One region of the Bradyrhizobium sp. UFLA05-125 genome, then DNA from elsewhere that is predicted to be linked to it. Evidence: predicted binding sites of a transcription regulator. Region 1 holds the regulator's gene; each other region holds the start of a gene.
The links. Region 1 encodes PhoB, which activates phosphate uptake and scavenging genes when phosphate is short. Its sites were predicted from a motif close to TGTCATNNANCTGTCAT; they were not measured.

Region 1 (9,450 bases):
CCTCGGTGACGATCAAGGGCGGCAGGAAGCGCACCACATTGTCGCCGGCGCCGACGGTGAGCAGCTTTTCGTTGCGCAGCGCCGTGGCAAGATCGCCCGAAGGCACCACGGCCTTGAGGCCGATCAACAGCCCCTCGCCGCGCACTTCGCTGACGACATCCGGATGGCGGTCGATCACGGAGGCGAGCTTCTGCTTGAGCAGCAGCGACATCTTCTGCACGTGATCGAAGAAGCCGGGCTTGAGCATGACGTCGAGCACGGCGTTCGCCGCGGACACGGCGAGCGGATTGCCGCCGAAAGTCGAGCCGTGCGAGCCGGGCGTCATGCCGGAGGCCGCCTCGGCGGTCGCAAGGCACGCGCCGATCGGAAAGCCGCCGCCGAGTGCTTTCGCAAGCGACATCACGTCGGGGGTTACGCCGAGGCGGCGATGTGCAAAGAGTTCGCCGGTGCGGCCCATGCCGGTCTGCACCTCGTCGAAGGCGAGCAACAGCCCATGCTCGTCACAGAGCTGGCGCAGCGCGCGATAGAATGCGGGAGGAGCAGAGCGCACGCCGCCCTCGCCCTGGATCGGCTCGATCAGGATGCCCGCAGTCTGTGGGCCGATCGCCTTCTTGACGGCTTCCAGATCGCCATGCGGCACCTGGTCGAACCCGTCCATCGGCGGACCAAAGCCTTCGAGATATTTTGCAGACCCCGTGGCAGCGAGCGTTGCCAGCGTGCGGCCGTGGAACGCGCCCTCGAAAGTGATCATGCGGTAGCGCTCGGGATGGCCCTTGGTGGCGTGATAGCGGCGCACCACCTTGATCACGCATTCCATCGCCTCAGCGCCGGAATTGCAGAAGAACACGAAGTCCGCAAAGCTCTCGTTGCAGAGCCTGACCGCGAGCTTCTCGCCATCCGGGCTCTGGAACAGGTTCGACATGTGCCAGAGCTTTGTCGCCTGCTCCTGCAGGGCCTTGACCAGATGCGGATGTGCGTGACCGAGCGCATTCACGGCGACACCCGATGTGAAATCGAGATAGCGCTCGCCACTGGTTGCGACCAGCCAGCAGCCTTCGCCGCGCTCGAAGCCGAGCTCGGCCCTGGCGAAAACGGGAAGCAGATGCGTCGCGGCGCTCTTGGTCATGGCGGTCACTTGGATGTTGGGGCCGGCTGAGGCTGCGTTGCGCAGCGCATCATTGACCTGCCCGGAAAACGAAACGTGCCGCCTTTTAAGGGCGGCACGTGTCACCATTTTATGCTTGGAAAAACCGCTGTCAATGCCGCCAGAAGGCCGTGCGAGGCGCGCGGCCCGTAGTCTTGCGGTGGCGATTTTGAGAGTTTTTTAAGACGGAACATGTGGACGCGGAGCCGCAGACTCTTGCGCGGGAGTCACGCCATATTGTAGCGTTTCTCCTGTCAGATACGACATCTCGTGCAGCAGTTCTGATCCTCTAAGTCCTCATGTACCGGCGTAACGTTCAGGTGCGTTTTTCGCGCCCGGCGAGCCTTAAGGGATTCTGACGGCACGGGTTTTTCGAGGCTTAGACATCGCCACGTGGCCCCAAGGATTGGCTGGCGCGCGGCGAGGGGAAGGGTGCAATGACGGTTTTGACCTGGTCCGACGATCGCGTCGAGCAATTGAAAAAGCTCTGGGAAGCCGGGCTTTCGGCCAGCCAGATCGCTGCCGAACTCGGGAATGTGACGCGCAACGCCGTAATCGGCAAGGTGCACCGGCTGGGCCTGTCCGGTCGCGCCAAGACCCCGTCCTCGGCGGCTCCCCGGCCGCGCAAGGCACGCCCCGCGCAGCACATGATGCGGGTGAGCCGGCCGATCTCGCGCGGCAACACCGCCCTCGCCCAAGCCTTCGAGGTCGAGGTGGAGCCCGATCCCATCACCTATGACAATGTCGTACCGATGAGCCAGCGCCTGTCGCTGCTCGAGCTCAACGAAGCGACCTGCCACTGGCCGGTCGGCGATCCCTCGAGCCCGGATTTCTTCTTCTGCGGCGGCAAGTCGCTCTCGGGCCTGCCCTATTGCGCGCAGCACTCGCGCGTCGCCTACCAGCCGGCGGCGGATCGTCGGCGCGCACCGGCTAAGCCGGGAACGCGCTGAGTTCAGCCACAAACGACAACGTCCCGGCGCAGGGCCGGGACGCCTGATCGAGAAACGTCAGCGCGCCATTTGGCGCGCTTTTTTTACGTTTGCTCAGCCTTCGCGAAACGATCATCCAGCGCGTAGCCGGCGCCACGGACCGTGCGGATCGGATCCTGCTCGCGGCCGAGATTGAGCAGCTTGCGCAGACGGCCGATATGGACGTCGACGGTGCGCTCATCGATATAGATGTCACGGCCCCAGACGCTGTCGAGCAGCTGCTCGCGCGAGAACACCCGGCCGGGATGCTCCAGGAAGAACTCCAGGAGGCGATATTCGGTCGGGCCGAGGTCGATCGGCCGGCCGGAGCGGGCGACGCGGCGCTTCTCGCGGTCGAGCTCGATGTCGCCGTAGGCGAGTATGGTCGCAAGCCGCTCGGGGCTTGCACGCCGCAGGAGGCCCTTCACGCGTGCGAGCAACTCGGGCACCGAGAACGGCTTGACGATGTAGTCGTCGGCGCCTGTCGCAAGCCCGCGCACCCGCTCGCTCTCCTCACCGCGCGCCGTGAGCATGATGATCGGCAGCTGCTTGGTCTCGGGCCTGGCGCGAAGCCTGCGGCACAGCTCGATGCCGGACAGGCCCGGCAGCATCCAGTCGAGCACGATCAGGTCGGGGATGTGCTCCTTGAGGCGGGTGTCGGCGTCGTCGCCGCGCATCACCGTCTCGACATCGTAGCCGTCGCCTTCGAGGTTATAGCGCAATAGCTCGGTCAGCGCTTCCTCGTCCTCAACAACCAGAATGCGTGCGCCCATGGCGTCGTCGCTCCTTAAGTGTTCGGCACGGTCGTGGCGAAGGTGGTCATGTCGCCCTTCGGACGCTTGTCCGCGATGGCCTGACCTTCGATCATATAGAAGACGGTCTCGGCGATGTTGGTCGCATGGTCGCCGATCCGCTCGATATTCTTGGCGCAGAACATCAAATGGATGCAGAACGAAATGTTGCGCGGATCCTCCATCATGTAGGTCAGGAGCTCGCGGAACAGCGAAGTGCAGATCGCGTCGACCTCCTCGTCGCCCTTCCACACCATCATCGCCGCTGGCAGATCATGCGCGGCATAGGCGTCCAGCACCGACTTGACCTGCTGCTGCACGAGGTCGGTCATGTGCTCCAGGCCGCGGAACAGCTTTAGCGGATGGAAATCGGTCTCGAGCGCGGCGACGCGCTTGCCCATGTTCTTGGCGAGGTCGCCGATGCGCTCCAGATCGGTCGCAACGCGCATGGCGCCGACGATCTCGCGCAGGTCGACCGCCATCGGCTGGCGGCGCGCGATCGTGAGCACGGCGCGCTCCTCGATCTTCTTCTGGAGCGCGTCGATCTCGGCGTCGGTTGCTACCACGCGCTGGCCGAGCGCGACGTCACGGCGGATCAGCGCATCGACGGAATCGACGATCATGCGCTCGGCAAGGCCACCCATCTCCGCAACGAGCCGCGTAAGCTCCTGGAGGTCGGTGTCGAAGGCCTTTGCGGTATGTTCAGAAGCCATTTCCTGTCTCCTCAGCCGAAGCGGCCGGTGATGTAGTCCTGGGTACGCCGGTCGCTGGGCGACGTGAAGATCTTGCTGGTCTCGTCGAACTCGATGAGCTCGCCGAGATACATGAAGGCGGTCTTGTCGGAGACGCGCGCCGCCTGCTGCATGTTGTGGGTGACGATCGCGATCGTGTAGTTCTCGGCGAGCTCCTGGATCAGCTCCTCGACCTTGGCGGTCGAGATCGGATCGAGCGCCGAGCAGGGCTCGTCGAACAGGATCACCTCGGGGCGCACCGCCACGGTGCGGGCGATGCAGAGACGCTGCTGCTGGCCACCGGAGAGCGACAGGCCGGAGGCGTTGAGCTTGTCCTTGACTTCGTTCCACAGCGCACCACCGCGCAGCGCCTTCTCGACCCGGTCGTCCATCTCGGACTTGGAGATCTTCTCATAGAGGCGGATGCCGAAGGCGATGTTCTCATAGATCGTCATCGGGAACGGCGTCGGCTTCTGGAACACCATGCCGACCCGGGCACGCAGCAGGTTGAGGTCGAGCTTGGGGTCGAGGATGTTGGTCTGGTCCAGCATCAGCTGACCGGTGGCGCGCTGCCCCGGATAGAGATCGTACATCCGGTTGAAGATGCGCAGCAGGGTCGACTTGCCGCAGCCGGACGGGCCGATGAACGCCGTGACGCGGTTGGTGCCGAGCGTCATGTTGATGTTCTTCAGCGCGTGGTGTTCGCCGTAATAGAAGTTGAGGTTGCGCACCGTCACCTTGGCCGGAGCCTCAGGCAGCGTCGGCGAGGCCTGACGCCCGGTGGAACCTACGGAAACGGACAGATCGCTCATTTTGCAGTCCTCTCGGCGCCAAGAATGCGCGCGCCAATGTTCAGGGCAAGCACGGTCAGGGTGATCAGAAGCGCCCCGCTCCAGGCCAGTTGCTTCCAATAGGCGTAGGGGCTCTGAACGAAGTTGTTGATGGTGACCGGCAGGTTCGCCATCGTCTTGTTCAGGCTCAGGCTGAAGAACTGGTTCGACAGCGCGGTGAACAGTAGCGGCGCGGTCTCGCCGGCGACGCGGGCGGTCGCGAGCAGCACGCCGGTGATGAGGCCGGAGCGCGCCGCGCGGTAGGCGATCCGCTTGATCACCAGCGAGCGCGGCAGACCGAGGGCGGAAGCCGCCTCACGCAACGCGTTCGGCACCAGCAACAGCATGTCCTCGGTGGTGCGCAGCACGACCGGGATCACGATGACGGCGAGCGCCAGCGCGCCGGCGATCGCGGAGAAGCCACGCATCGGCACCACCACCGCGCCATAGATGAACAGGCCGATGATGATCGAGGGCGCCGACAAGAGGATGTCGTTGATGAAGCGGATCACCGAGGTCAGCTTGTTGTTGCGGCCGTATTCGGCGAGATAGGTGCCGGCGAACATGCCGAGCGGTGCGCCGATGCCGACGCCGATCACGGTCATGATGATCGAACCGATGATGGCGTTGCGCAGGCCGCCTTCGGTCGAGCCCGGGGGCGGAGTGTCCGCGATGAAGATCTGAAGGTTCAGACCGGTGATGCCGTTGTAGAGCAGCGTGATCAGGATCAGCGCGAGCCAGGTGACGCCAAAGGCGGCGGCACCGATGCAGAGACCGCGGACGACGATGTCCTTGCGGCGGCGACGTGCGTAAATCGGGTTCATGTTACTTCCCCGCCTTCTTTTCGAGACGCAGCAGCATCAGCCGCGCGCCTGCGAGCACGAAGAACGTCAGCACGAACAGCAGGAGGCCGAGCAGGATCAGGCCTGACTGGTGCAGGCCGTCGCTCTCGGCGAACTCGCTCGCGATCGCCGCCGAGATCGTGGTGCCCGGCGCGAAGATCGAGGACGATATACGGAAGGAATTGCCGATGATGAAGGTCACCGCCATGGTCTCGCCCAGCGCGCGGCCGAGGGCGAGCATGACGCCGCCGATGATGCCGACGCGCGTATAGGGGATCACCACGCTGCGCACGACCTCCCAGGTGGTGCAGCCGACGCCGTAGGCGGCCTCTTTGAGGACCGGCGGCACAGTCTTGAACACGTCGACCGAGATCGAGGTGATGAAGGGCAGCACCATGATCGCGAGGATCAGCGCGGCGTTGAACAGGCTGAGATAGGACGGCGGGCCAGCGAAGATCGCGCCCAGCACGGGAACGCCGTCGAACAGCTTGATCATGAAGGGCTGGAAGGTGTTGGCCAGGAACGGGCCCAGCACGAAGAAGCCCCACATGCCGTAGATGATCGAGGGAATGCCGGCGAGCAGTTCGACGGCCATGCCGATCGGGCGGCGCAGCCATTGCGGGCAGAGCTCGGTGAGGAAGATCGCAATGCCAAGCCCCACGGGAATGGCGATCAGCATCGCAATGAACGAAGTGACGAGCGTGCCGTACATCGGCCCGAGCGCGCCGAGGACCGGCGGATCGGCGGACGGCGCCCAGCGCTGCGTCCACAGGAACGCGAGGCCGTACTCCTTCATCGCCGGGAAGGCGCCGACGATCAGCGACACGATGATGCCGCCGAGGATCAAAAGCACCGAGATCGCGCTGAGCCGCGTGATCCAGTAGAAGGTCAGGTCGCCGAGCTTGAACGCGCTCAAGGCCTTGGCGCGATCATATGGTCCGGCGTCGTCGACGATATCGCTCTGAACGGCCATCTCTGCCACGCCGATCCCCTATTGTACCTTTTACGTCATCTGCACGCCGCCGATGGAGGCGGTCTTGTCGACGATTTGTCCCGCGTCGTTCGGGATGGTCCGAAGACCAGGCCCGGAATCCTCCAGGGAGTTCCGGGTCGATTTTGCCACTCGCGCTCCGCGTGTGACGGAGCGCGAGTTTCGCTACGCTGCGATCAGCTCTTGATCTCGGCAGCCCAGGTCTTCTCGATCAGCTGAACGACGCTGTCGGGCATCGGGATGTAGTCGAGCTCCTCGGCCGCCTTGTCGCCGTTCTTGAAGGCCCAGCGGAAGAACTTGATGGCTTCCTGCGAGGCCGCCTTGTCGGTGGCATCCTTGTGCATCAGGATGAAGGTCGCCGCGGTGATCGGCCAGGACTTGTCGCCGGGCTGGTCGGTCAGGATGACGTAGTAGCCCGGAGCCTTGGCCCAGTCGGCGTTGGACGCGGCCGCCTGGAACGCCTCGACGGTCGGCTGCACCGGCTTGCCGGCCTTGTTGACGAGACCGGCGTAGGTCAGCTTGTTCTGCTTGGCATAGGCGTACTCGACATAACCGATCGAGTTCTTGGTCTGGCTGATGTTGCCCGACACGCCTTCGTTGCCCTTGGCGCCGACGCCGACCGGCCATTCGACGGCCGTACCCTCACCGACCTTGCTCTTCCAGTCCGCGCTGGCCTTGGAGAGGTAGTTGGTGAAGTTGAAAGTGGTGCCCGAACCGTCCGAGCGGCGAACGACGGTGATCGCGTCCGACGGCAGCTTCACGTTCGGATTGAGCTTCTTGATGGCGGCGTCATCCCACTTGGTGATCTTGCCGAGGTAGATGTTGGCGAGGGTCTCGCCGTCGAAAGTCAGCTCGCCGGGCTTCACGCCCTCGATGTTGACCACGGGGACGATGGCGCCCATGACCATCGGCCACTGAACGAGGCCGTCCTTTTCGAGCTGCTCGGCCTTGAGCGGCGCATCGCTGGCACCGAAGGTCACGGTCTTGGCCTGGATCTGCTTGATGCCGCCGCCGGAGCCGATCGACTGATAGTTCAGACCGTTGCCGGTCTCCTTCTTGTAGGCGTCAGCCCACTTCGAATAGATCGGGAACGGGAAGGTCGCGCCGGCGCCGGTGATATCGGCAGCGAAGGCCGACGTCGATGCGGCGACCAAGCCAGCAGCGACGATAGTTTTGATGAAATTCATGCTGGTCTCCATAGTGGGGAGCGAAGCGCCACGCGCGCCCGATCGCGCTCCCGCGCCGCTCGTTTAGGAGCGGTCGGTAGTGCTTTTACGAAGGTTTCGTGACAGTGGGATGACGGACTTAAGCAACTGAAATAGTTTGCATTTCAGGTTGAAGCCGGAGGCTTCGCCTGGGGAAAACAGGCGGTGAAAGTGGCACCCTGTCTGAGCACGCTTTCGATCAAAAGCCGGCCGCGATGCCGGTTAACAATATGTTTCACCAGCGACAAACCGAGGCCCGTCCCGCCCTGCGAGCGGCTGTCGCCGACGTCAACCCGGTAGAAGCGCTCCGTCAGCCGCGGAAGGTGTTCCGGCGCAATGCCGGGGCCGAAGTCGCGCACCATGACCCGAATTTCCGGCGAGCCATCGGCCGCCGTGACCATGGAGAGCGAGACGATCACCCGCCCGCCTGAGGCGCCGTATTTCAGCGCGTTCTCGATCAGGTTCTCGAACAGCCGCAACAGCTCCTCGCGGTCGCCCGCGATCATCACCGCCGTCTCCGGCAGATCGATCTGGACGTCTACCTGGCGCTCGCGCGCCAGCGGTTCGAGCCCGTCGGCGACCTGGCGGATGATCGGCACGACATCGACGAGCGTGTCGGGTCGCACATGTGCCGACAATTCCACCCGCGACAGCGACAACAGATCGTCGATCAGCCGCGCCATGCGGGTCGCCTGGGTGTGCATGATGCCGAGGAAGCGCTCGCGCGCTTTCGGATCGTCCTTGGCCTGGCCCTGAAGGGTATCGATGAAGCCGGAGAGTGCGGCCAGCGGCGTGCGCAGCTCGTGGCTGGCATTGGCGACGAAATCGGCGCGCATCTCCTCGACCCGACGCAACGGGGTCTGGTCGTGGAAGGTCATCAGCATGCATTTGTCGGCGCCGCCGAACGTGGTCGGCACCGGGACCGGCGTGATGATCAGCTCCATCCAGCGGTCGACTGGCACGTGATCGAGATAGTCGGCGCGGCGTGGCTCGCTGGTCGCGATCGCCTCGCGCAGCGCGGTGATGATCTCGGGCGAGCGTAGCGCGAACTGGGCGAGCTCGTTCTTGCGCAGCGCCGGCGCGAGCCGGGCTGCGGCGGCATTGAGATGGATGACGCGTCCGGCACGGTCGAGCAGAACGGCCGGGTCCGGCATGCCCGAGACCACCGCGGCCACCGCCGCGTTTTCGACCGGGTTGACACGGCGAACATCGTCGCGCGAGGCGGCAGTATCGTGCAGACGCCAAGGGATCAGCGCCGCCGCCGCGATGCAGAGAAACACCGCCAGCGCTCGCATCGCCGACAATTCCCCGAGCGAGACCACCACCGACAGCGCCAGCGCCGCCGCAATCAGGATGATCGCGGCGTGCCGCAGCCGGTCGGACCAGGGCTGGACCGAGGGAGAAGGGTGGGCATCGATCGCCATCGGGGCAGGCTTCTCCTTAAGAATTGTCGGCCGGTCAGGCGCTCTTGTCGCTGCGCTCTCTCACATAAGCGGCTTCGCGCGCAGGACCCGGATCGAGCTTGAGGGCCGCCTGCTGCAGGCGTTTCGATCGGGCGCCGATAATAACCTCTCGAAACGTCAGCAAGATTACAGATATGACAAAGGGCGAAAGATAATAGAGGACGCGGAACAGCAGCATTCCTCCGAGAAGCTCCTCGCGGTCCATCTGCCACAGCCCGACCAGCATGGCGGCGTCGAATACGCCGAGGCCGCCGGGGGAGTGACTGGCGAAGCCGAGCAGCGTGGCGGAGACGAAGATCACCGCGACCACGACGAAGCCGAGATTGGGCTCGTCCGGAACCAGCACGTACATCGCGAGCGCGCAGAAGCCGAGATCGACGATGCCGATCGCGATCTGGAGCAACGTCAGCGGGCCGCCCGGCAGCACCACCGTCCAGGGACCACGACCGACCACGCGCGGCTGGGTCCAGACCCAGACGACATAG
Region 2 (9,450 bases), on a different contig from region 1:
ATCCAGACCAAGGCGGACGCCTTCAACAATTCCGGCGTCGTCGGCGTCTATGGCGGCAGCAACGGCACGATCTCGACGAACGTCGAATATGGCGGGACCGCCGGACAGACGCAGTATTTCGTCTCGGGTCGCTTCCTCCAGAACAATCTCGGCATCGAGAATCCGACCGCATCGGTGAACGCGATCCATGACCGCACCAATCAGGAGAAGGGATTTCTCTATCTGTCGACGGTGCTCGATCCCACCAGCCGTCTGACCTTCATGAGCGGCGTGTCGAACGCGACGTTCCAGATCCCGAACAATCCCGGACAGACGCCGAGCTTCACGGCGTTCGGCGTGTCCAATTTCGACTCGTCGAAGCTCAACGAGCACCAGAACGAGTTCAATCAGTTCAACGTCGTTGCCTACCAGAAGTCCGTCGGCGAATGGGACACCCAGATCGCGTATTTCAACCGTTACAGCCAGTTGCACTTCTACCCCGACCCGATCGGCGATCTCGTCTTCAACGGCGTATCCTCGGACGTCTACCGGCAGAGCCTCGTCAACGGCATCCAGCAGGACACCGCCTGGCGCGTCGGCTATGCCCACACGCTGCGCTTCGGCTTCAGCGTCAGCGCGGAGCGGACATTGGTCAACAACGGCACGACCGTGCTGCCGCTGGCCGACCCGACCGATCCCAGCGCAGGCACGATCGATGCGCCGTTCTCGATCTTCGATTCCAATGCCAAGACCGGCTGGTTGATCGGGACCTATCTCCAGGACGAGTGGCGGATCACCAACAATCTGACCCTGAACGCCGGATTGCGTTTCGATCAGATGTACCAGTATGTGAACGCCAACCAGCTCAGCCCTCGCGTCAGCCTGACATGGAAGCCGTTCGACGGCACCACGTTCCATGCCGGCTATGCGCGCAATTTCACTCCGCCGTCGCAGGTGATCGCGTCGCCCACCAATCTTGCATTGGTGACGCCGCCCAACGCGCCGGCGAACACGCAGACGCCGGAGGTGCCGCTCAACAGTCCGGTATTGCCGGAACGGTCACACGTGTTCGACGTCGGCGTGGTGCAGAAGATCTATCCGATCCCGGGCCTCGAGGTTGGCGTCGACGGCTACTACAAGATCGCGCGCGATCTGCTCGACGATGGCCAGTTCGGCGCGGCCTATGTGCTGAACGGCTTCAACTATGATCGCGGCGAGAACGTCGGCGTCGAACTCAAGTCGACCTACAAGAACGGCAATCTCAGCGCCTATGCCAACCTTGCCTGGGCCCGGCAGATCGCGACCAACATCGTCTCGAACCAGTATCTGTTCGGTCAGGACGAGCTCAACTATATCTCGAACCACTACGTCTACACCGATCATGCGCAGATGTGGACGGCGTCGGCCGGCGCCTCCTATCTGTGGGACGGCACGCGCTACAGCGTGTCGATGATCTATGGCAGCGGCCTGCGCTCCGGTTTCGCCAACACCGATCATCTGCCGGGCTATACACAGGTCAATCTCGGCCTGTCGCACGACTTCAACATCGTGGCGCCGAACAAGCCGACGACGCTGCGGTTCGACGTGGTCAACCTGTTCGACACGATCTACCAGATCCGCGACGGCTCCGGCATCGGCGTGTTCGCGCCGCAGTACGGGCCGCGTCGCGGCTTCTACGCCGGCCTTTCGCAGAGGTTCTAGGCGTGCGCCCTGCTCCCGTCGGGGCCGACCGGCCCCGACGCTCGCTGCGATCGCCACAAAGGGCCAGCGCAGCTTTGCAGTGGAGGACACCGCGGCGGCGTTGGTGGAATTCGAGAACGGCGCGCGCGTTCGCGAACTTCAAGTTCTAGGAGATCAGGTTTCGCTCACAGGGCGCGAGGAGGTGCACTCCCTCTCGTGCTTGCGCGACGCTTCGTGAGGTAATGACACACCGCTTCATGCCACAGGCGTCGTGCGAATGTCGCTTGCTTCGACAGGGCGAACTAACCGCCCCTACGCCCTTGTCGCAGTTTTGTCATCGAACGATGGTCCGATCTAGCAGGTGGCCGAGCGGTCCGCCAAGTCCGCCGGCCAGGACCGATGGAGACCGACATGCACCTGATGCGCGCCCTCCGCTTCGCTCTTCTGTCGCTCGCCGCCATTCTCGGCTTCAGCTCTCAAGTCTACGCGGCCGACATCACCGTCTATACCGCGCTGGAGGCCGACCAGCTCAAAGCCTACAAGGCTGCTTTCGAGAAGAGCAACCCGGGAGTCAACATCCTCTGGGTGCGCGACTCCACCGGCATCATTACCGCGAAGCTCCTTGCCGAGAAGGCCAACCCGAAGGCCGACGTGGTCATTGGCCTCGCCGCGACCTCGCTGATGCTGCTGCAGAAGCAGGGAATGCTCATGCCCTACGCCCCGGCCAACCTCGACAAGGTCACTCCGACCATGCGCGATCCGGCTAATCCGCCGGTGTGGGTCGGCATGGACGTCTGGGCGTCGGCGTTCTGCGTGAACACGGTCGAGTCCGACAAGAAAAAGCTCCCGATTCCGAAATCGTGGGCCGATCTGACCGACCCCGTCTACAAGGGCCAGGTTGTGATGCCGAATCCCGCCTCCTCGGGGACGGGCTTCCTGATGGTCTCCGCCTGGCTGCAGATGTTCGGCTGGGACGGCGGCTGGAAATACATGGACGAACTCCACAAGAACGTCGCTTCCTACATGCACTCGGGCTCCAAGCCCTGCCGTCAGGCTGGAGCGGGTGAGTACGCGATCGGCCTCTCGTTTGAGTACCGCGCCAACAAGACCAAGAAGGACGGTGCCCCGATCACCATCGTCCTGCCCAAGGAAGGGCTCGGCTGGGACATGGAGGCGACGGCGATCATGAGCACGACGAAGCAGCCCGAGGCCGCGAAAAAGCTTGCCGACTGGGCCGTGACCCCCGAGGCCAACAAGCTCTACGCCGAGAGCTACGCGATCGTAGCGCTCGAGGGCATTGCGAGCCCGCTGGAGTTTGTCGAGGGTGACATCCAGAAGATGCTGATCAAGAACGACTTCGCCTGGGCTGCCGAGAACCGCGAGCGCATTCTTGCGGAGTGGATCAAGCGCTACGATGGCAAATCCGAGCCCAAGGGCTGATCACGGTTCGGATTGATCCGGCCGGCAACGGCGGGCCGTCGCCGGGAAGCGCGGGGGACAGGGTTCATGGACACCGCATCAAACATCGAGCCTTATCTGCGCATACGCAACGTCACCAAGACGTTCGGTTCATTCGCCGCGCTGTACGCTATCGACCTCGACATTATGCCGGGCGAGTTCGTGTCCTTCCTTGGACCGTCCGGCTGCGGCAAGACCACACTTCTGCGCGCGATCTCGGGCTTGGATGTCCAGACCAGTGGCTCGATTCACCAGGGCGGGCGCGACATTTCGACCCTCCCCGTCGCCCAGCGAGACTTCGGCATCGTATTCCAGTCCTACGCCCTATTTCCCAATCTGACGATCAAGGACAATGTCGGCTACGGTCTCGTCTCGACCGGCAAGTCGCGGGGCGAGATCGACAAGAAGGTCAGCGAGCTCCTCGCGCTCGTGGGCCTATCCGACCAGGCGAACAAATATCCGGCCCAGCTCTCGGGCGGTCAGCAGCAGCGCGTTGCACTTGCCCGCGCCTTGGCGCTATCGCCAGGGCTTCTGCTGCTCGACGAGCCGCTCTCAGCCTTGGACGCGCGGGTCCGCGCTCGACTGCGCGGCGAGATCCGTGACCTCCAGCGTCGGCTCAACGTGACTACGATCATGGTCACGCACGATCAGGAGGAGGCACTCACCATGTCCGACAGGATCGTGGTAATGAGCAAAGGCAAGATCGAGCAGGTCGGCACCCCGGGCGAGATCTACAGCCGCCCAGCCACTGCTTTCGTCGCCGACTTCGTCGGCAAGATGAACTTCCTCCAGGGGCTACTCCTATCCGGGAACCGCGCCGATGTAACAGGTGCGGTGCTCACATTCTCAGAAGAGGTGTCGCTCGGTCAGGGGGCGCCGGTGATCGTGTGCTTGCGGCCCGAGGATGTGGTGGTACGGAATGTCACGGGGGACAATCGCCTGTCGGTGCAAGTCGGCGTCATGGAGTTCATCGGCAACCATTTTGCAACGACGCTGCACGCCAACGGCACCAGTCTGAATTTCTCTGCCGATCTCTCGATCAACGACGTGCGCGATCTCGGAATAACGCCCGGAAGCACGATCGACGTGCGCCTGCCACCGAACCGGCTGCGCGTGTTTGCCCAGCCGCCGGCCGCGACCTGAGGGAGACGGGCCATGGCGACGTCAACACTGGGGTTGCAGGCCGCGGCGACACCACTCAGACAGCAACTTGGGCGAGATGACTGGATCATGCGCGGCGCCCTCGTGGCGCTCGGCGTCTGGCTGGTCTTGACCGTGCTCCTGCCGCTATGGGCGCTCCTGTCGAAGAGCTTCCAGGGAGCGGATGGCAGCTTTGTTGGCCTCGCCAACTTCGCCGCCTACTTCGCCAACCCGAGGCTCGCGATCTCGATCTGGCACTCTGTGTGGGTCTCGGTCCTGAGCACCATGATTTGCGTTCTCCTCGCCTTTGCTTACGCTTACGGGCTCAACCGCAGCTGCATGCCGGCGCGCGGGTTGTTCCGGATCATCGCACAGATCCCGATCCTTGCCCCCTCGCTCCTGCCAGCGATCAGCCTCGTCTACCTGTTCGGCAACCAGGGGCTTGCCCCGTGGCTGCTGTTCGGAGGCTCGGTCTATGGCCCGATCGGGATCGTCATGGGCGAGGTGTTCTGGACCTTCCCGCACGCGCTCATCATCATCTCGACCGCGCTTGCGATCTCGGACGCCCGGCTCTATGAGGCGGCCGAGGCGCTACGCGCGAGTCCGAACCGCACCTTCTGGACTGTCACCATCCCGGGCGCGCGCTACGGCCTGATCAGCGCGATCTTCGTGGTGTTTACGCTCGTCATCACGGATTTCGGTGTGCCCAAGCTGGTCGGCGGCCAGTTCAATGTGCTGGCGACCGACATCTACAAGCAGGTGGTCGGCCAGCAGAACTTCCAGATGGGCGCCGTGGTCGGCCTCATCCTGCTGCTGCCGGCCGTGATTGCGTTCCTCGTCGACCAGATGATGCAGCGTCGGCAGTCGGCGTTGCTCTCGGCGCGGGCGGTGCCGTACGCGCCCAAGCCGGATCCCATGGTCGATCGACTGATGCTGGCCATCTGCACGCTGATCGCCTTCGCGATCCTGGTGATCCTCGGCGTTGCGTTCTTCGCGTCGATCGCCACCTTCTGGCCCTACAATTTGACGCCCAGTTTCAAGAACTATGATTTCGACATGATGGATGGTGGTGGTTGGGCCAGCTACTACAACTCGCTGATCATGGCGGGTCTCACCGCGCTATTCGGTACCGCGATCGTGTTCAGCGGCGCTTACCTCGTCGAGAAGACACCGCGTTTTCGCGAGCCCCGTCGCTTCGTCCAGTTCCTGGCGCTCCTGCCACTGGCGGTGCCGGGCCTGGTCCTGGGCCTCGGGTACATCTTTTTCTTCAACAGCCCCACCAACCCGCTCCGTTTTCTCTACGGCACGATGGCGATCCTGGTGATCTGCACGATCTCACACTTTTATTCGGTGTCGCATCTGACTGCGGTGACGGCGCTCAAGCAGATCGACCAGGAGTTCGAGACCGTATCGGCCTCACTGCGCATACCGTTCTGGCGTACATTCGCCCGCGTGACCCTGCCGGTCTGCCTGCCGGCTGTCCTGGACATTGCGATGTACCTGTTCGTGAACGCGATGACGACCGTCTCGGCTGTGGTCTTCCTCTACTCGCCTAACACTACGTTGGCGGCGATCGCCGTCCTGAACATGGACGACGCAGGCGACGTCGCGCCGGCAGCAGCGATGGCGATGGTCATCTTCGTGACCTCTGCTGTGATCCGGGCAGCCTACATGGTGATCACCCAGGGCTACCTCGCCCACTCGCAAGCATGGCGGACGCGGTGAGCGCGCTTCTGGGCGAGTTCGACCTCGCGGTCGTCGGCGGCGGCATTTGCGGCCTTGCCCACGCGCTCGCGGGCGCGCGTCGTGGTATGCGGGTCGTGGTGATCGAGCGCGATGCCCAGGCGAACGGCGCCTCGATACGCAATTTCGGCTTCGTCACAGTCACCGGTCAGCAACGTGGCGAGTGCTGGCGGCGCGCGATGCGATCGCGCGATATCTGGGCGGAAGTGGTGCCGGCGACTGGTATCCGCGTCGAGCACCGTGGGCTCGCCGTGGCGGCCCGGCGGCCCGAGGCGGTCGCTGTGATCGAGGCATTCCGGGACACCGAAATGGGCACGGCTTGCGAACTCTTGACGCGGGACGCGGCTGCCGCCCGTTTCCCGATGCTGCGGACCAACGAACTGCAGGCAGTGCTGGTGAGCCCACATGAGCTGCGTGTGGAATCGCGAGTGGCCGTGCCGGCATTGTCGCGGTGGCTGGCCGAGGCACACAACGTCACGTTTCTCTACCAGACGCTTACGAAGGCGCTGACGCCACCTGTCATCGAGACGACACGGGGAACGGTCAGGGCCACGCTAAGCGTGGTATGCCCAGGCGATGACTTCCTCAGCCTCTATCCCGAGCGGCTCGCCGCCTACGGTCTGACACGCTGCAAGCTTCACATGCTGCGGGTCGGCTTCGCTGCCGCAGCGCCGCGGTTCAACGCAGCAGTGATGTCGGACCTCGGACTCGTCCGTTATCTCGGCTACTCGGAGCTCCCGGAAGCCGCTGCTTTGAAAAAGCGATTGGAGGCGGAGCAGGGTGAGCACCTGGCCAATGGCGTGCATCTCATTGCCGTCCAGAGCGAGGATGGCTCGCTCGTCGTAGGCGACTCGCATCACTACGCCGCCACGCCCGACCCGTTCGGTCCGGATTCAGTGGACGAACTGATCATGGAAGAGTTCCGGCAGGTGGTGGCTTGTCCTGTGCCCGTCATCCGCGAGCGCTGGATCGGTACCTACGCTTCGGCGTCCGACCGCCTGATGCTGATCGATCGCCCCTCGGATGCCGTGCGCGTCGTGGTGATCACCAGCGGCACCGGTGCCAGCACCGCTTTCGCAATCGCTGAGGAAGTGATCGACGAGCTGACGACAAGGAGCCAACCCGCATGACGGAGAAATTCGAGCGCGTTCGGGCCGTCGTGTTCGACTGGGCCGGGACGATCGTGGACCACGGGTCGCTGGCGCCCATGGGTGTGTTTGTTACGGCATTCGCGCGCTTCGGAGTCGAAATCACGATCGACGAGGCGCGCGGGCCTATGGGCATGGCCAAGCGCCCCCACATCGCCACGCTGATGCGGCTGCCACGGGTGGCCGCCGCCTGGCGCGACAAGCACGGGCGCGAGCCTACCGAAGCCGACATCGATGCAGTCTACGAGGTGTTCGTCCCGATGAACGTCGAGGTCGCGGGGCTCCACGCCGACGTGATCCCGGGGGCGGCCGAGGCCGTCGCAGAGCTGCGGCAGCGCGGCGTGAAGATCGGTTCGAGCACCGGCTACACGCGCGACATCATGGCCAAAGTCATCCCGATTGCAGCCGCCCAGGGCTATTCGCCCGACTGTATCATCTGCACCGGCGACACGCCCGACGGGCGCCCGACTCCGTTCATGCTTTACAAGGCCTTTCTTGAGCTCGCGGTGTGGCCGGCATGGGCCTGTGTCAAAGTCGACGACACAGAGGTCGGGATCGCCGAAGGCCTCAATGGCGGCTGCTGGACCGTGGGCGTGGCCGTCACTGGCAACGTGTTCGGGCTGTCACTTGCCGACACCGCCGCATTGTCATCGCAGGCCTTTGCCGCACGGCGTACGGCGGCCGCGAACCGCCTCGAGGGCGCCGGCGCTCACTACGTGATTGACAGTGTCGCTGACATCTTCCCGGTAATCGAAGCGATAGAAGAGCGCCTTACCAGGGGTGAGCGGCCGTGAACGAGGCAGAGGGCGATGGAAACCTCTCGGGAGAACGGCAGGCCTGGCGGGCGAAACATCTCGACCCAATGACACGCGAACTGCTCGACGAGGATGAGCGCTGGTTTCTGCGGCAATCGCTGTCCACGCCGTGCCTCAACGTGGCAACGCGCGCGGAGGGCTGCCACATCGTCGACCTGCAAGACCGGCGCATTCTCGATTTTCATGGCAACAGCGTGCACCAGGTCGGCTACGGCCACCCTCGCGTGGTGGCCGCGATCAAGTCGCAACTCGACACCTTGCCTTTTTGCCCGCGCCGCTACACCAACAAGAGCGCCATCGACCTCGCCCGCCGTCTGGCCCAGCTGGCGCCGGGTCATCTGGAGAAGGTCCTTCTGGCCCCCAGCGGCTCGGCTGCAATCGGCATGGCGCTCAAACTCGCCCGCTACGCCACCGGTCGGCACAAGACGCTGTCCATGTGGGATGCGTTTCACGGCGCCAATCTCGATGCGATCTCGGTCGGCGGCGAGGCCCTTTTCCGGCGCGAAGTCGGGCCGCTGCTGCCGGGCACCGAGCATGTCCCGCCGCCCGGGCTGGCCGAGCGCTTCTTCGGGCAGGATGGTCGCGGGCATGAGCGGCTCGCGGACTATATCGACTACGTCCTCGAGATCCAGGGCGACGTCGCGGCCGTAATCGCCGAGCCCATGCGCTGGACCACGGTCGAGCCGCCGCCGCCGGGCTTCTGGCCAAAGGTGCGGGCGAGCTGCGACCGGCACGGGACCCTCCTGATCTTCGATGAGGTGCCGAGCTGTCTGGGCCGCACCGGCACCATGTTCGTATGCGAGCAAGTCGGGGCTGCACCCGACATTCTCGTGCTCGGCAAGGGGCTGGGCGGCGGCATCATGCCGATGGCGGCCATGGTGGCGCGAGCCGATCTCGACGTGGTGCCGGATGGTGCGCTGGGCCATTACACGCACGAGAAGAGTTCGGTCGGCTGCGCTGCGGCCCTTGCCACGCTCGATGTGATCGAGGATGAAGGGTTGCTCGCCGCGGCCCGCGAACTCGGCGCCCATGCGCTCGAACGGCTGGAATTGATGGCACGCCGGGAGCCCGGAATATCTGGGGTGCGCGGCATGGGTCTCTATCTTGGCGTCGAGATTGGTCGCCGCGGAGAACGCGAGGCCAATGCGCGAGCCGAGCGCCTGCTCTATCGCTGCCTGGAGGCAGGCCTGAGCTTCAAGCTGGGAGGCGGCAACGTGGTCACCTTGTGCCCACCGCTCACGATTTCCCGCGCCGAGCTCGACCATGCCTTGGACATCTTCGATGGGGCGATGTCCTCCCTGCGATAGAGCGGGTGGCATTGGGATGAATCGTCATCGCGCATCAGGTCGTTGTTTGAGCATGATCTCCGCGCAAACGCGTTCCGCGTTGTCGCGAGGGAGGGGCGCTTCCCCACCCTCTTGTGGTGCTGGTTTGCTGCATCGTTCAGCCCCGAATGACCATTCGATGAATCTTCGAACGATCATGCT
Region 3 (9,450 bases), on a different contig from region 1:
GAAAAACGCCGAGCTCGGCGGCACCTGGTGGATCAACCGCTATCCCGGCTGCGGCGTCGACACGCCGAACCATTCCTATTCCTACTCCTTCGGCGCGCGCAACGAATGGACGCGTTATTTTTGCCAGCGCGAGGAGTTGCTCGATTACCTCAAGAAGGTCGCGGACGAATTTGGCCTGCGCAAGCATCTGCGGCTGAACACGCAGCTGACCTCGTCGCGATGGGATGAGAGCAAGCGCCGCTGGTTCTCGACGCTGAGAACGAGCCGCGGCGAAGAAATGTTCGAGTCCACGGCACTCGTCAGCGCGATAGGCCAGCTCAACGATCCCTCGCGCGCCCGCTTCAAAGGCGAGGAGGATTTCAAGGGCCAGATCCTCCATTCGGCGCTGTGGTCGGATGACATCAAGATCGATGGCAAGCATATCGCCGTGATCGGCACCGGCGCGACCGCGATGCAACTCGTACCGTCGATCGCACCTCGCGTTGCTTCCGTCACCGTCTACCAGCGCTCCGCGCAATGGGCGCGGCCGGTGAAGGGCTATTCCGATCCAATTACCGCGGGTGCGCGCTGGCTGCTCGCGCATCTGCCGCTCTATGTGCAGTGGTACCGCTTCAACATGTTCTGGCGCTATGGCGACGGCCTGTTGCCGTTCCTGCGCAAGGATCCAGCCTGGCCGCATCCGGAACGCGCGGTCAACAAGGGCAATGACCGGCATCGCCAGGAGTTGACGGACTTCATCCTCTCCGAGCTGAAGGACCGCCCTGACCTGATCGCCAAATGCGTGCCGACCTACCCGCCTTACGGCAAGCGCATCCTGCTCGACAACGGCTGGTTCAAGACGCTGACGCGCGGCAATGTAGATCTGGTCACCGGGGCGATCGATCATGTCGATTGCGATGGCATCGTGACATCCGACGGCCAGAACCGCGCGGCCGACATCATCGTGGTCGCGACCGGCTTCAAGGTCACCGAGATGGCGGCGCGCCTCGATATCACCGGCCGCGACGGCAAGAATCTCCGCGACGCCTGGGCGGGTGACAATCCAACCGCGTTTCTCGGCCTCACCGTCCCGGGCTTCCCGAGCTTCTTCTGCATGCTCGGCCCGAACTCCGGCCCGGCGCATGGCGGCAGCGTGATCTTCCAGTCGGAATGCCAGAGCCGCTACATCTCGGCTTGTCTCGTCGAGATGATGCAGAACGGTGTCGCCGCCATCGACGTCCGCCAGGATGTGCACGACGATTACATCCGGAAGGTCGACACCGAGCACGAGGCGATGATCTGGACCCATCCGGGCATGACCACCTACTACCGCAACGCTTGCGGACGGGTGTTCTCAGCGATGCCGTGGCGCTTCGTGGACTACTGGCGGATGACGCACGATCCGGATCTCAGCGACTACCGCCTGACGAAGGTGTGAACCTGGCGGCGCCCGGCGTCGGCCGGTGGCTGCGCGACGGGCGCTTGCGAGACCGAAGGTTGCGCAAGAGACGGCGCCGAACCGGCGCTATCGACCGCACGGATGCGTGGCGCCTGAGCCTTCGGCGTGCGAACCAGAAACGCCGGCGGCTGTGCCGGTGGTTTGCCCGATCGGATGTAGGGTTCCCATTTCAGATACCTGGCGCGGCGCTGTCGCGAAATGCGATCGCGCGTGACATAGCCCGCTGCAAACGAGATCGCGGCGACCAGGACAAGGATGAGAACGCCAAGCATTCGGACCGTTCCGTACGAAGATTCGGATCGTTTCTATCAATGCCAGCAACCTAACCCCGATGTGACCATTTCGAGGAAATTTAGAGACGACGTGAACTGAAGCGTGATCCCTGTTTTTCGCGCCGCGCGGAACTTTTGCGCGAGATGCGAAACGGGCACATTTAGAGATCTACAACTATGGAGCGACAACGCAGTACGCGTATCGACCCGGTGCGCGATCATCAAACCCGATGCGACGGCACCGTTCATGCCGCAAGGCTGCCCTCGACTGGCGAGAACGGCAGACCGAGACTCTCCGCCACCGCCTTGTTGGTGATGCGGCCGCGATAGACGTTGAGGCCGTTGCGCAAATGCGGATTCTCGAGCACGGCGGCAAAGCCCTTGGCCGCGAGCGTCAGGCCGAACGGCAGCGTGGCATTGTTCAGCGCCTGGCTCGATGTCACCGGCACCGCGCCTGGCATGTTCGCAACACAGTAGTGCACGACGCCGTCGACCTCGTAGGTCGGCTCGGCATGGGTCGTCGGGCGCGAGGTCTCGAAACAGCCGCCCTGGTCGATCGCAACATCGACCAGCACGGCGCCGGGCCGCATCGACTTGAGCATCGCGCGCGTTACAAGTTTCGGAGCGCTCGCACCGGGCACCAGCACCGCGCCGATCACGACATCGGCAGAAAACACCTCGTCCTCGACGGACTCGATCGTGGAGAAGCGCGTGCGTACGCGCCCCAGAAACACGTCGTCCAGCTCGCGCAGGCGCGGGATGGAACGATCGATGACGGTGACCTCTGCACCGAGCCCCGCCGCCATGCGTGCCGCCTGGGTTCCGACGACCCCGCCGCCGAGCACGACGACCCGCGCCGGCTGCACGCCGGGGACGCCGCCAAGCAACACGCCGCGTCCGCCTGCCGAACGCTTGAGTGCGGCGCCGGCCGCCTCGATCGCGAGACGGCCGGCGACTTCGCTCATCGGCGCGAGCAGAGGGAGGTGGCCGCCCGCGTCAGTGACCGTCTCATAAGCAATGGCGGTGCAGCCAGAGGCGAGCAGCCCCTTGGTCTGCGCGGGATCCGGCGCGAGGTGAAGATAAGTGAAGAGGATCTGATTCTCGCAAAGCTGCGTCCACTCGCTCTGCTGCGGTTCTTTCACCTTCACGATCATCTCTGACTTGGCAAAGATCTCTCGCGCGCTGCCGGCAACCGCAGCGCCCGCCTTGCGGTAGATTTCGTCGGAGGCGCCGATGCCCTCGCCTGCGCCGGTCTCGACCCAGACCTCATGCCCGGCTGCGACATATTCGCGAACGGCGCCCGGGGTGAGCCCGACGCGATATTCCTGCACCTTGATTTCCTTGGGAACACCAACGCGCATGGCGAGCTCCTTGCCGTAACGTCTTGATTCTTCTCTCCATGTTAGCGGCCGCCGCGGTTTGGTTTCGTGCAAATATCAGCTAGTTTCGGCTCCCGGACGCCGGTTTCCGGCGCTGATTGGCCCTTCCACGCTGGAAACGAAACCTTGGCCCTTGACCGAAAAGATCTCGCCATCCTCGCGGAACTCACCACCAATGCGCGAGCCAGTCACACCGAGCTCGCCAACAAGGTCGGCCTGTCGAGTACGGCGCTGGCGCGGCGGCAGAAGGCGCTGGAGGATGACGGCTATATCCACAGCTATCAGGCCGCGCTCGATCTCGGGCAATTCGGGCTCACCACGACGGTGTTGGTACGGATCGCGCTGGAGAGCCAGAGCGAGGAGGCGCTGAAGGCCTTCGAGGCCGAGGTCGTGAAATGCCCCTCCGTCGTGCGCTGCTTCTTGATGTCGGGCACCGACGACTACATCCTGATCGTGCTCGCGCGCGACATCCAGGATTTCGAGCGCATCCACCGCACCGAGCTGTCGCGCCTGCCTCGTGTCGCCCGGGTGCAATCGAGCTTCGCGCTGCGCGAAGTCGTCAACCGCGCCGTGCCGACAGTGGTGTTCGGCGAGATGAGACGCTAGCGCGGGCCTCTGGCTCCTCGCCTCCTTTGTTTCGAATGATCTCAAGGCGCTGCGGGCTGCATGCATGCAGGACCGCGATACCTCCTTGCGCGGCACCAACGAAAACTGCGACGAGGGCGCGGCAATTCGGCTTGTGCGCCACATCGCGCAATCGCGCGAATCCTCTTTCGACCCCTTGGTAGCTGATGTAACGTGCGGGAGAGCCGCTACCGGGATGTGCCGAAATCACGGCAATTACTTGCGGCCTTTGTGCCTACGGCGGGCATCGCAACTTTCATCATTTCAGATACTGCGGCTGTGACGACTAGCTCGAAACGGCATGAATAATTGTTTCCATAACCTCGGAAGGAGGACATCCCATGCATTTTTGCCTCACCGGACAATATACGCCACGCGCTCTCAACGCCATTTTGGAAAACCCCGCGACCAATCGCCAGGAGGCGGCGAGTAAACTCATCGAAGCAGCCGGCGGAAAGCTGATCTCGATGTACAGCGTTGCGGCCGACGGTCCCGGCGTTCTGGTTATATTCGATGTACCCGATCCGAGTGCGGCTCCGGCCATATCCGGCCTGACCGTCACCGCCGGCACCCTGCAGAACGTAAAGCTCACTCGACTGTTCACGCACGACGAGATCAAGCAGGTGCGGCAGAACGCAGCCAAGCTGCGCTCCTCCTATAGCCCCCCGGGCAGCTAGAATCTGAACCGCTCCAGATGCGATGCCGCCGCCGCTCTACCGTTGCGAGCGGCGGCGCGTTCACGTGCCGACGCGGCCCGGCCCGCCTCCCTTTGAATGAAAGACGGGGAGCATCACGTCGTCCGCACCAGGCCTCTGTCATCCAAACGCCCCTGTCATCTAATTGTCATCGAATGTGCCGAGACCTGTTGGCCTCGCAGATTCGGGACCCACCATGGACTATTTCAAGCGCTTCAACTTTCTGTTCGCCGCCCCGGTGTTCGATGCCGACGATCTCGAGGGCATCCGCTTCAACCAGATCATCGAGGAGATCCAGCGCTCCGGCTTCGAGGTCGTGAGGGCCCGCAAGCTGGAGGACGCCGAGATCGCGGTGCAGACGGACGCCGCCATCGGCTGCATGGTGGTCGACTGGGGCAAGAAGGGGCTGGAGGGCAAGACCGCCGCCCTGATCAACCTCATGCGGCGCCGCGGCCTGGACTTCCCAATCATCCTGCTGATCCGGCGCAAGCGGTTCGAAGATCTCCCGGTCGAGGTGCTCGATTTCATCGACGGCTATGTCTTCCTCTCTGAGGAGACGCCGCCCTTCATCGCAAAAAATCTGATCAGCCGGCTCAAGCAATATGCCGAGACGCTGAAAACGCCGTTCTTCGGCGCGCTGGTCGACTATGCCGAGGAAGGCAACCAACTCTGGACCTGCCCGGGCCACAATGGCGGCATGTTCTATAGCCGCAGCCCGATCGGCCGGGTCTTCGTCGAGCATCTCGGCGAGTCCGTATTCCGCGACGACCTCGACAATTCCGTGCTCGATCTCGGCGATCTCCTGACCCACGAAGGACCGGCACTCAAAGCGCAGAAGGAAGCAGCCCAAATCTTCGGCGCGGAAAAGACCTATTTCGTACTCAACGGCACCTCGACCTCCAACAAGGTCGCGCTCGGCGCGCTCGTCACCGACGGCGACCTGGTGCTGTTCGATCGGAACAACCACAAGGCTGCCCATCACGGCGCGCTGATGATCAATGGCGGTATCCCTGTTTATGTGCCGACCATCCGCAATGCCTGGGGCCTGATCGGCCCGATGCGCTGGGAGGCGCTCGACGAGAAGGCGTTACGCGAGGCGATCCGCAACCATCCGCTGGTCAGCGATCGCGACGCCTGGCACAAGGAGCGTCCGTTCCGCGTCGCGGTCGTCGAACAGTGCACCTACGACGGGACGATTCACAGTGCCGAGATGATTTTGAAGCGCATCGGCCACCTCTGCGACTACATCCTGTTCGACGAAGCCTGGGCCGGCTTCATGAAATTCCACCCGCTCTATGCCGGGCGCTTCGCCATGGGCTTGTCGGGGCTGACACCGGACGCACCCGGCATCATCGCGACGCAGTCGACCCACAAGCAGCTTGCGAGCTTCTCGCAGGCATCCCAGATCCACATCAGGGATCGTCACATCCGCGGCCAGAAGCGGCGCGTCGAGCACCGCCGCTTCAACGAGAGCTTCATGCAGCACGCCTCGACCTCGCCGTTCTATCCGTTGTTTGCTTCCCTCGACGTCGGCGCGCAGATGATGAAGGGGCGCTCGGGCGAAGTGCTGTGGGACGACACGATCCGCCTCGGCATCGAACTGCGCAAGAAGATCCGGGCCATGCGCCGCGAGTTCGAGGAAAAGGAGCAGAACGTCGAGCGGCGCTGGTTCTTCGAGCCGTTCGTTCCCGACCGCGTCGCCATCGCCGACGTGAGCCGGCCGGGCGCGGCGCATAACGTCGCCTGGGAAACGCTCTCGACCGACGAGCTTGCGACCAATCCCGCGCTTTGGCAGCTCGGTCCCGACAGCAACTGGCATGGCTTCCCCGATGTGACCGAAGGCTTTGCCATGACCGACCCGAACAAGCTGACGCTGCTCACGCCCGGCTTCGACCGCGCCACCGGCGCCTATGCAGAGCACGGCATCCCCGCCCCCGTCGTTGCGCAGTACTTGCGCGAGAACCGTATCGTTGCCGAGAAGAACGACCTCAACTCCCTGCTCTTCCTCCTCACGCCGGGGGTCGAGGCGAGCAAGGCCGGCACGCTGATCTCGGGGCTCGTCGCGTTCAAGAAGCTACACGACGACAATGCGCTGCTGGCGGATGCCATCCCCGAATTCTATCAGCGCCGGCAGGCGCGCTATGCAGGCGTGCGCCTGCGCGACCTCTGCGCGGAGATGCACCGCTTCTTCCGCAAGGCCGACGTCAGTGCGCTCCAGGCGCGGCAGTTCCTGCCCGAGCATCTGCCCGAGATCGCGCTATCGCCACGCGACGCCGCACGCTGCCTGATCCGCAACGACGTCGACTATCTGCCGATCGAGGCCATCACCGGCCGGATCGCGACCACGCCTTTCGTGGTCTATCCGCCCGGCATCGCCACCATCGTTCCCGGCGAGCGGCTCACGGAACGCGCGAAGCCCATGATCGATTATCTCAAGATGTTCGAGACCTGCTTCAACACGTTTCCGGGCTTCGACGTCGAGATCCAGGGCGTCTACAAGGAGGTCGACGCCGCCGGCCGGATCGGGCTCTACACCTACGTGGTGGCCGAGTAGCGATCGATGAACGGAACAGGTCTGATGCGCGAGGATGACGATCCGATCCTGGTCCGGCCCTCACGCGACAGCGACGTCGAGGCGATGCTGGCGATCTACCGCCATCACGTCCGCCATGGCGTGGCGAGGGACGTCGAGGGCACCGGAGCGCCCGAGCCCGACGATCTGCGCGACCGGCGCAAGAACCTGAGGCATACGCGCCTGCCTCATCTGGTGGCGACCTGGCGCGGCGAGGTGATCGGCTATGCCTATGCCGTGCTGTTTCGCAAGCGTCCGGCCTATCGCTACACCGCCAAGCATTCGATCTACGTGCATCACGACCACCTCGGCCGTGGTGTCGGACGCCTGCTGCTACAGGAGTTGGTCGACGCCTGCGCGGCAGCCGGCTTCCGCCAGATGATCGGCTATATCGACGCCGACAATGCGCCTTCGCTGGCGCTGCACGAAAAATTTGGCTTTGCGCGGGTCGGGTTGTTGTGCGGGGTCGCCTACCGCTATGGCCGTTGGTCCGATACCGTCATGGTCCAGCGATCACTCGGCGCCGGCGCGACCGCGGCGCCGCCTGCGTCTATCATCAGCCGCTAAACGCGCCGAACCTCCGCCTCAGGACGGAAAATCGGCCGCCTTCACATGGATACGATCCGCATGCAGGGACCAGTGATGCAACGCCTGGTCCTTGCAGAATCTCAGCTTGGCCTGCTCGGTCGCCTCGCTTTCACAGGAAGCGTCGATTTCCAGGGTTCCCTGGCAGACCTCACTCTGCCGGCCGTACTCACCGAGCACGTCCTTCATGAACCTGACGACATAGCGTGACATGGGACCTCCTGCTGCCCCGGCAGCACTCTAATCCCTTTTAGCTCCGCGGAGGGAAGGAGATTTTGAGCGGGATCAAACTGATCGTCGTCTCCAGGCCCCATCCGATCCGTAAGTCGCCCCGCCCTATCCTGGCGTGATCCCGAACGTCTTCCGGAAGCGCTCGGCGTAATGCGGCCAGACCTCGGGGTTGATGATGCGCGGCGGCCGCCTGCCGTCGAGCGCATCGAGGACCTGCTCGGCGGCGATGCGCCCCATGTTCTCGCGGGCCTCACGGGTCACGCCCGCAGTGTGCGGGCTCGCCAACACGTTGTCGAACTGAAGGAGCGGATGCTCCGGCGGTGGCGGCTCCTTGGACCAGACGTCGAGGCCGGCGCCGGCGATGCGCCCGTCGCGAAGGGTCTGGAGCAGCGCGTCCTCGTCGTGGACGAAGCCGCGCGCGGTGGTGATGAAATAGGCGTGCGGCTGCATCAGCGAAAATTCGCGCACGCCGATCATGCCGCGGCTCTCCTTGGTGAGCGGACAGGAGATCGAGACGAAGTCGGACTGGCGCAGGAGCTCGTCGAGCTCGACCTTCTCCCCGCCCCGCCCGGCCATCACGTCTGCCGAAAGGTACGGATCGTAAGCCAGCACTTTCATGCCCAGCAGGGTGTTGCAGAGCGCGGCTATGCGACGGCCGACATTGCCGAGCCCGACGATGCCGATTGTCTTGCCCCCAACCTCATTGCCGATGAGATCGTTGCGGTTCACGTCGCGCTCGCGCCGCAGACGACGGTCCGACTGGATGATGCGCTTCGACAGCGTGAGCATCATCGCGAGCGCATGCTCGGCGACCGAATGAGCATTGCCGCCGGATTGGTTGACGACGAGCACGCCCGCCGCCGTGCAGGCCTCGACATCGACCGGATCGAAGCCTGCGCCATTGGACGAGACGATCAGCAGATTCGGCGCGCGCTTCAACAGCTCGGCCTGGACGTGGAAATGCGAGGCGAGCTCGTCGCGCGCAGCGCCGATCTGATAGACGTGCGCGGCCTCCAGGATCGGCGCGTAGAATTCTTCGGGGCTTTCATTCTCGATGCGATCGAGCCGGACGTCGCTCCGTGCCTTCAGGATGTCGACATAGATTGGATGTGCGAGATATTTGACGTAGAATACGCGCTTGGTGTTGACGGGCATCGAAGTGCTTCCGACCTCTCGGGAAGGCCAGGCAGGACCCGCGCAGCATGCGCCCCTTCCCTGCTTTCCTCCCATTGCTCTCATTATGGTTGCTTATGGCATGGTAGCGCCAGCCACGGCAGCGCGCGGAGCGCAGACCACCGTGGCAACCCGGACATGTTGACAATCCCGCCCGCGGCGTCAAGTTCGGGCTGAAACCGCCCACGAAGCGGCACCGCGCACAGATCAAGAAAGATGCGGCGGAAGGGAGGACAAGATGACGATCGCGGAGCAACGCACCCCGCCCCAGATGTCTCCCACCGAACAAAGCTGGCACGGCATCGTGCTGCAAACGCTCAAGCGGAACGATGTCAGCCTCGTCCCTTACGTACCCGATCGCGTGCTGACGCCGCTGATCAGGGCCCTGCACGCCGATCCCTTCTTCATGACCTTTGCGACCGCGCGCGAGGAGGAAGCCGTCGGCATCGTTTCCGGTGCCTGGATGGGCGGACGGCGGGGC

Region 2: SO156_RS40110 (putative 2-aminoethylphosphonate ABC transporter substrate-binding protein) is a predicted target of PhoB. The motif match lies at 1,981-1,997, and genes of this name have one in related genera.
Region 3: SO156_RS20105 (Orn/Lys/Arg family decarboxylase) is a predicted target of PhoB. The motif match lies at 4,544-4,560, and genes of this name have one in related genera.

The regions. Positions count from the first base shown of each region.
Region 1 is NZ_JBANBJ010000006.1:40,188-49,637, reverse strand. Features, by position in the region: gene SO156_RS09095 (aspartate aminotransferase family protein) at 1-1,126, opposite strand, end outside; gene SO156_RS09090 (GcrA family cell cycle regulator) at 1,582-2,094, shown strand; gene phoB (phosphate regulon transcriptional regulator PhoB) at 2,178-2,885, opposite strand; gene phoU (phosphate signaling complex protein PhoU) at 2,900-3,616, opposite strand; gene pstB (phosphate ABC transporter ATP-binding protein PstB) at 3,628-4,446, opposite strand; gene pstA (phosphate ABC transporter permease PstA) at 4,443-5,288, opposite strand; gene pstC (phosphate ABC transporter permease subunit PstC) at 5,290-6,279, opposite strand; gene pstS (phosphate ABC transporter substrate-binding protein PstS) at 6,474-7,484, opposite strand; gene SO156_RS09055 (ATP-binding protein) at 7,628-8,926, opposite strand; gene SO156_RS09050 (putative bifunctional lysylphosphatidylglycerol flippase/synthetase) at 8,961-9,450, opposite strand, start outside.
Region 2 is NZ_JBANBJ010000087.1:19,708-29,157, reverse strand. Features, by position in the region: gene SO156_RS40115 (TonB-dependent receptor) at 1-1,680, shown strand, start outside; gene SO156_RS40110 (putative 2-aminoethylphosphonate ABC transporter substrate-binding protein) at 2,080-3,099, shown strand; gene SO156_RS40105 (putative 2-aminoethylphosphonate ABC transporter ATP-binding protein) at 3,166-4,260, shown strand; gene SO156_RS40100 (putative 2-aminoethylphosphonate ABC transporter permease subunit) at 4,273-5,982, shown strand; gene SO156_RS40095 (TIGR03364 family FAD-dependent oxidoreductase) at 5,979-7,130, shown strand; gene phnX (phosphonoacetaldehyde hydrolase) at 7,127-7,942, shown strand; gene pbfA ((R)-1-hydroxy-2-aminoethylphosphonate ammonia-lyase) at 7,939-9,270, shown strand; gene SO156_RS40080 (hypothetical protein) at 9,407-9,450, opposite strand, start outside.
Region 3 is NZ_JBANBJ010000021.1:74,330-83,779, forward strand. Features, by position in the region: gene SO156_RS20080 (flavin-containing monooxygenase) at 1-1,417, shown strand, start outside; gene SO156_RS20085 (hypothetical protein) at 1,396-1,710, opposite strand; gene ald (alanine dehydrogenase) at 1,956-3,071, opposite strand; gene SO156_RS20095 (Lrp/AsnC family transcriptional regulator) at 3,216-3,695, shown strand; gene SO156_RS20100 (GYD domain-containing protein) at 4,055-4,390, shown strand; gene SO156_RS20105 (Orn/Lys/Arg family decarboxylase) at 4,605-6,962, shown strand; gene SO156_RS20110 (GNAT family N-acetyltransferase) at 6,969-7,547, shown strand; gene SO156_RS20115 (hypothetical protein) at 7,566-7,778, opposite strand; gene SO156_RS20120 (hydroxyacid dehydrogenase) at 7,902-8,951, opposite strand; gene SO156_RS20125 (thiamine pyrophosphate-binding protein) at 9,208-9,450, shown strand, end outside.